2 regions of the Burkholderia sp. AW49-1 genome follow, and region 2 is predicted to be linked to the other one. Evidence: predicted binding sites of a transcription regulator. Region 2 holds the regulator's gene; the other holds the start of a gene.

Region 1 (3,385 bases), on a different contig from region 2:
GACCAGCAGCTCGCGCAGCAGATGTCGAAGCGCGGGATCGGTGTGGCCGACGCGCTGATGAAGCAGCTGCTGCGCAACGCGGGGCAGGGCACGGGCGGCGACACGGCGGCCGACGCCGGCGCGGCCGGGCTCGGCGCGGTGGGCCTGGGTGCAGCCGGCTCGGGCACGTCGGGCAACGAAGGCAGCCTCGCCGCGATGAACGCGATGGCAAGGGCCTACGCGAACGCGGCGAACAACGGCGGGCTCGCCGGCGCGCGCGGCTACACGGCCGGCAGCGCGCTGACGCCGCCGCTGAAGGGCGCGAGCGGCGCGCAGGACGCCGACGCGTTCGTCGACCGCCTCGCCGGCCCGGCGCAGGCGGCGAGCGCGACCACCGGCATCCCGGCGCGCTTCATCGTCGGCCAGGCCGCGCTCGAATCGGGCTGGGGCAAGCGCGAGATTCGCGCGAGCGACGGCTCGACGAGCTACAACGTGTTCGGCATCAAGGCGAACAAGGGCTGGACGGGCCGCACGGTGTCGGCGCTGACGACCGAATACGTGAACGGCGCGCCGCGCCGCGTCGTCGCGAAGTTCCGCGCGTACGATTCGTACGAGCACGCGATGACCGATTATGCGAACCTGCTGAAGAACAACCCGCGCTACGCGGGCGTGCTGAGCGCGAGCCGCAGCGTCGAGGGCTTCGCGCACGGGCTGCAGAAGGCCGGCTACGCGACCGACCCGAACTACGCGAAGAAGCTGATCTCGATCATGCAGCAGATCGGCTGACGGGGCAGGGGCCGGAACGGCCCCGCCTGCCGCCCATTCTTGCAGTCTTACGGACCGCGCCCGGCACCCCGCCGCGCGCGGTTTCAACGTTTGCGCGAAAAAAACTGGCAATTCGATCTAAACTTTCGGTGAGCACTGCCGCTAAGTGTGTGAGACCTGCAACCGGGCCATGTTCTGGCCCGGTTTTACTGCGCACCGGTCGCCCGGGCGCCCATGACAAGAAAACCGGCTAGCCATGAATATCGAAACGTCGACCGATCCGAGCCTGGATGCGGGCCATTCCGGGCCCGACTACGCCCGCCGCAATCCGCTGGAGATCGGCGTGCAGCTGCGCAACCTCGTGAACCGCGGCGACTTCCTGACCGTCCAGTACCCGGGCGGCCAGCTCGTCACGCGCCTGCTCGAGGTCGACGTCGGCGCGCGTACGTTCACGTTCGACTGGGGCGCGCTGTCCGAGCAGAACGCCGGCATCCTCGGCGCGTCGCATTGCACGTTCGCGGCGGCGCCCGAAGGCGTGCGCGTCGAATTCAGCACGAGCACACCGCGCGAGACGCGTTACGAGGGGCTGCCTGCGTTCGTCGCCGATTTTCCCGACGTGCTGATGTGCATCCAGCGCCGCGAGTACTTCCGCGTCGATGCGCCGATCGTCGATCCGTTCCTGTGCCGCGGCAAGCTGCCGGACGGCGAGAGCTTCGTGTTCGAGGTGCATAACCTGTCGCTCGGCGGCGTCGGGCTGCGCACGGCCGACGAGCGTGTCGAGGCGCTCGAGGTCGGCACGCTGCTGCCGGACGTCGAGCTTGAGCTGACCGGCCACGGCAAGCTGTCGCTCGACCTGCGGCTCGTGTCGCAGCGTTCGACCCAGATGCCGAACGGTTCGCGGCGCTTCCAGCTCGGGTTTCGCTTCATGTCGCTGCCGGGCAGCGCGGAGAACACGCTGCAGCGCCTGATCACGCAGCTCGAGATGAAGCGCCGCTCGCTCGCGCGGGCCTGACGTACGCCCCTCTCGCGGCCCCGCCCGGGGCCGCTTTCGCACCGGTGCCGGCAGCGCCCGCCGGGGCGCTCGACAGACGACGCGCACGCACGCGTCGCATGCGCATTTTTCCCTCAATTTTTCCGATCCGCGGCCGTTATACCGGGAGTCACGCAACCCGGCGGCCGCAGCGCGGCCGGCTCATCAGGATCGCGCATGTCCAACACACTCATGAACCTCGGTGTCAGCGGCCTCAATGCCGCGCTCTGGGGCCTCACGACGACCGGTCAGAACATCAGCAACGCTGCCACGCCCGGCTATTCGGTCGAACGCCCGGTCTACGCGGAGGCGAGCGGCCAGTACACGTCGAGCGGCTACATGCCGCAGGGCGTGAACACCGTCACGGTGCAGCGGCAGTACAGCCAGTACCTGAGCGACCAGCTGAACAGCGCGCAGTCGCAGGGCGGCGCGCTATCGACGTGGTATTCGCTCGTCGCGCAGCTGAACAATTACGTCGGCAGCCCGACGGCCGGGATCTCGACCGCGATCACCGGCTACTTCACCGGTTTGCAGAACGTGGCGAACAGCGCCGCCGATCCGTCGGTGCGGCAGACCGCCATCAGCAACGCGCAGATTCTCGCGAACCAGCTCAACGCGGCCGGCCAGCAGTACGACGCGCTGCGCCAGAGCGTGAATACGCAGCTCACCAGCACGGTGTCGCAGATCAACACGTACACCGCGCAGATCGCGAAACTGAACCAGCAAATCTCGGCGGCGAGCAGCCAGGGGCAGCCGCCGAACCAGCTGATGGACCAGCGCGACCTCGCTGTGTCGAACCTGTCGAGCCTCGCGGGCGTGCAGGTGGTGCGCAACGACAGCGGCTACAGCGTGTTCCTCGCGGGCGGTCAGCCGCTCGTCCTCGCCGACAAGAGCTATCAGCTCGCGGCCGTCACGTCGCCGTCCGATCCGAGCGAGCTGACCGTCGTGTCGCAGGGGATCGCCGGCGCGAACCCGCCGGGCCCGAATCAGGCGCTGCCGGATGCGTCGCTGTCGGGCGGCACGCTCGGTGGCCTGCTCGCGTTCCGCAGCCAGACGCTCAACCCCGCGCAGGCGCAACTCGGCGCGGTCGCGGCCAGCTTCGCCGCGCAAGTCAACGCACAGAACGCGCTCGGCATCGACCTGTCCGGCAAGCCGGGCGGCAACCTGTTCACGGTGGCGGCCCCGTCCGTCTATTCGAACCAGGGCAATACCGGCAACGCGTCGCTGTCCGTCTCGTTCGCCAACGCGTCGCAGCCGACGACGAGCGACTACACGCTGTCGTACGACGGCACGAACTACACGCTGACCGACCGTGCGAGCGGCGCGGTGGTCGACCAGAAGGCAGGGCCGATGCCGCTTTCGCTCGGCGGGCTGAACTTCTCGTTCTCGTCCGGCGCGATGAATGCCGGCGACCAGTTCACCGTGCTGCCGACGCGCGGCGCACTGACGGGTTTCGGCCTCGCGACGACGAGCGGCTCGGCGATCGCGGCCGCGTCGCCGGCCATCACGTCGGCGTCGAGCACCAACATCGGCACCGGCAAGATCGCGCTGAGCGGGGTGAGCGCCGGCTACCAGGTGCCGTCGACCAAGCTGACCTACGACGCGGCGACG
Region 2 (3,385 bases):
CCGCGCGACGGCTCGCCCTTCGTGCCGCAAGACGAGGACATGCCGACGCTGCTTTCCGCACTGACCGCACGTTCCACCGCCGAGCTGCACGAGGTGCGATTTGGATAAACGGATCATCGATCAGGCCGAAGGGCTGCGGCGCCTGCTGGCCGGGCGCGCGTCGCGCATCGTCGCGGTGACGGGCGGGCCGGCGGGCGTCGGCTGCACGACGACCGTCGTGAACGTCGCGGCGGCGCTGACCGCGCTCGGCAAGGACGTGCTCGTCGTCGACGAGCGCGCCGACGTGCATTCGGCCACGGCGACGCTCGCGGGCGCCTGGCTGCGCGACGGCGAACGCACGCGCGTCGCCGCCGGGTTCGGCCTGTGCGCGGCCGCGCGGGACGGCTACAGCGATTCGCAACTGAGCGACTTCATCGACGGCCAGGCCGACATCGTGCTGGTCGACGCGCAGCTCGGTGCAGACGGCACGTTCTCCCCGCTCGCGCGCGAGGCGCACGACGTGCTGATCGTCACGCGGGTCGCCGCGCAAGCGATCACCGAGGCGTACGCGTGCATGAAGCGCCTGCATTTCGCGCACGCGGTCGCGCAGTTCCGCGTGCTGACCAATCATGTCGGCAGCCACGCCGACGCCAGGACCGCATTCGACAACCTCGCGGGCGTCGCGAGCCGCTACCTGACGGTGTCGATCGCCGACGCCGGCTGCGTGAGCGCCGATCCGCTCGTCGAGCATGCGCGCGAGCTGATGCATACCGCGGTCGACGCGTTCCCGTCGTCGGTTGCCGCGCGCGATTACCGGCAGATCGCCGCCGACCTGCTGTACTGGCCGATGCGCCCGCGATCGGGCGCCGGCCGCGCCGTGCATGCGGGCGGCAAGCCGTCGTACGAGGCGGGTGCGGCACACGCCGCGTGAGCGCCACCGGAAGGAGAGAGCCATGATGTACAACGCTCAAGGAAAGATGACCCAGGCCGACGTGCTCGCGCAATACGCGCCGCTCGTGCGGCGCCTGGGGCTGCAGCTCGTCGCGAAGATGCCGGCGAGCGTCGATCTCGACGACCTGATCCAGGCCGGCATGATCGGGCTGATGGACGCGGCCGGCCGCTACAAGGAAGACCAGGGTGCGCAGTTCGAGACCTACGCGACCCAGCGCATCCGTGGCGCGATGCTCGACGAGCTGCGCAGCAACGACTGGCTGCCGCGCAGCTTGCGCAAGACGTCGCGCGAGGTCGAGTACGCGGTGCACCAGGTCGAGCAGCAGCTCGGCCGCTCGGCGAGCGAGGCCGAGATCGCGCAGCACCTGAAGATGCCGCTCGACGAATACCAGGGGATGCTGCAGGACTTGCACGGCAGCCAGCTCATCTACTACGAGGATTTCGATCGCGCGGCCGACGACGAGCCGTTCCTCGACCGCTATCGCGTCGATCACGCCGATCCGCTGTCGTCGCTGCTCGACGAACACCTGCGCGAGGCGCTCGTCGAAGCGATCGAGCGGCTGCCCGAGCGCGAGAAACTGCTGATGTCGCTGTACTACGAGCGTGGGCTGAACCTGCGCGAGATCGGCGCGGTGCTCGAGGTCAGCGAGTCGCGCGTGTGCCAGCTGCACAGCCAGGCCGTCGCGCGCCTGCGCGCGCGGTTGCGCGAACAGGCATGGGTCGGCGCCGAGAACTGACCCTTTCATAACGCCCGCGCGCGTCGACGCCGCGCGCGGCGCGCGGCGCGCATTTCCCGCGCCGATTTGCTACAATCCCTCCCGTTTTCCGAGGAGCGTTGCGACGGACCATCCTGCGTCCGCCAGGCTCGGAAAGCTTCACCAAGCAGCCGTGCGGCAACATTCGCGCCGGCCCCGCTTCCTGAACGGCGCTCACGTCACCAATTTCTAGAACTTTTTTAGAAAGGAGGGCGTGATGAACGCCATTATCGATTCGCAAGCTTCCAAGGATTACATCGTCGCCGACATGGCGCTTGCCGGCTGGGGCCGCAAGGAGCTGAACATCGCCGAGACCGAAATGCCGGGCCTCGTGCAGATCCGCGACGAATACAAGGCGCAGCAGCCGCTGAAGGGCGCGCGCATCGCAGGTTCGCTGCACATGACGATCCAGACCGGCGTGCTGATCGAGACGCTGAAGGCGCTCGGCGCCGATGTCCGCTGGGCGTCGTGCAACATCTTCTCGACGCAGGACCACGCCGCTGCCGCGATCGTCGAAGCCGGCACGCCGGTGTTCGCGTTCAAGGGCGAGTCGCTCGACGAATACTGGGAATTCTCGCACCGCATCTTCGAATGGCCGAACGGCGAATTCGCGAACATGATCCTGGACGACGGCGGCGACGCAACGCTGCTGCTGATCCTCGGCTCGAAGGCCGAGAAGGACCGTTCGGTGATCGCGAAGCCGACCAACGAGGAAGAAGTCGCGCTCTTCAAGTCGATCGCGAAGCACCTCGACGCCGATCCGACCTGGTACTCGACGCGCCTCGCGCACATCAAGGGCGTGACCGAAGAAACCACGACCGGCGTGCATCGCCTGTACCAGATGGAAAAGGACGGCCGCCTGCCGTTCCCGGCGTTCAACGTGAACGACTCGGTCACGAAGTCGAAGTTCGACAACCTGTACGGCTGCCGCGAGTCGCTCGTCGACGGCATCAAGCGCGCGACCGACGTGATGATCGCGGGCAAGGTCGCGGTCGTCGCGGGCTACGGCGACGTGGGCAAGGGTTGCGCGCAATCGCTGCGCGGCCTGGGCGCGACGGTGTGGGTCACCGAAATCGACCCGATCTGCGCGCTGCAGGCGGCGATGGAAGGCTACCGCGTCGTGACGATGGAATATGCCGCCGACAAGGCCGACATCTTCGTGACGGCGACCGGCAACTACCACGTGATCAACCACGATCACATGAAGGCGATGCGCCACAACGCGATCGTCTGCAACATCGGCCACTTCGACTCGGAAATCGACGTCGCGTCGACCCGCCAGTATCAGTGGGAAAACATCAAGCCGCAGGTCGACCACATCATCTTCCCGGACGGCAAGCGCGTGATCCTGCTGGCCGAAGGCCGCCTCGTGAACCTCGGCTGCGCGACCGGCCACCCGTCGTTCGTGATGTCGAACTCGTTCGCGAACCAGACGCTTGCGCAGATCGAACTCTTCACGCGCGGCGAACAGTACGAGAACAAGGTGTACGTGCTGCCGAAGCATCTCGACGAAAAGGTCGCGCGCCTGCACCTCGCGCGCATCGGCGCGAACCTGTCCGTGCTGTCGGACGAGCAGGCTTCGTACATCGGCGTGCAGAAGGACGGCCCGTTCAAGCCGAACCACTACCGCTACTGATGCACCGCCGCCGTCGCGCCGCGTTCATGCGCAGCGCGGCGGCACGGTGCCGGACCGCCGGCCG

Evidence for each region. The regulator FliA, encoded in region 2, starts transcription of late flagellar genes. The targets are predictions, from matches to a motif close to CTAAAGTTTNNNNNNNNNNNGCCGNTA.
Region 1: a site for FliA is predicted at 1,869-1,895, ahead of flgK (flagellar hook-associated protein FlgK). Genes of this name have one in related genera too.

The regions. Positions count from the first base shown of each region.
Region 1 is NZ_JBSAXF010000013.1:157,236-160,620, forward strand. It holds gene flgJ (flagellar assembly peptidoglycan hydrolase FlgJ) at 1-765, shown strand, start outside; gene ACV22W_RS20820 (flagellar brake protein) at 1,001-1,756, shown strand; gene flgK (flagellar hook-associated protein FlgK) at 1,952-3,385, shown strand, end outside.
Region 2 is NZ_JBSAXF010000008.1:191,038-194,422, forward strand. It holds gene flhF (flagellar biosynthesis protein FlhF) at 1-108, shown strand, start outside; gene ACV22W_RS15375 (nucleotide-binding protein) at 101-910, shown strand; gene ACV22W_RS15380 (RNA polymerase sigma factor FliA) at 933-1,667, shown strand; S-adenosyl-L-homocysteine riboswitch at 1,752-1,868, shown strand; gene ahcY (adenosylhomocysteinase) at 1,903-3,321, shown strand.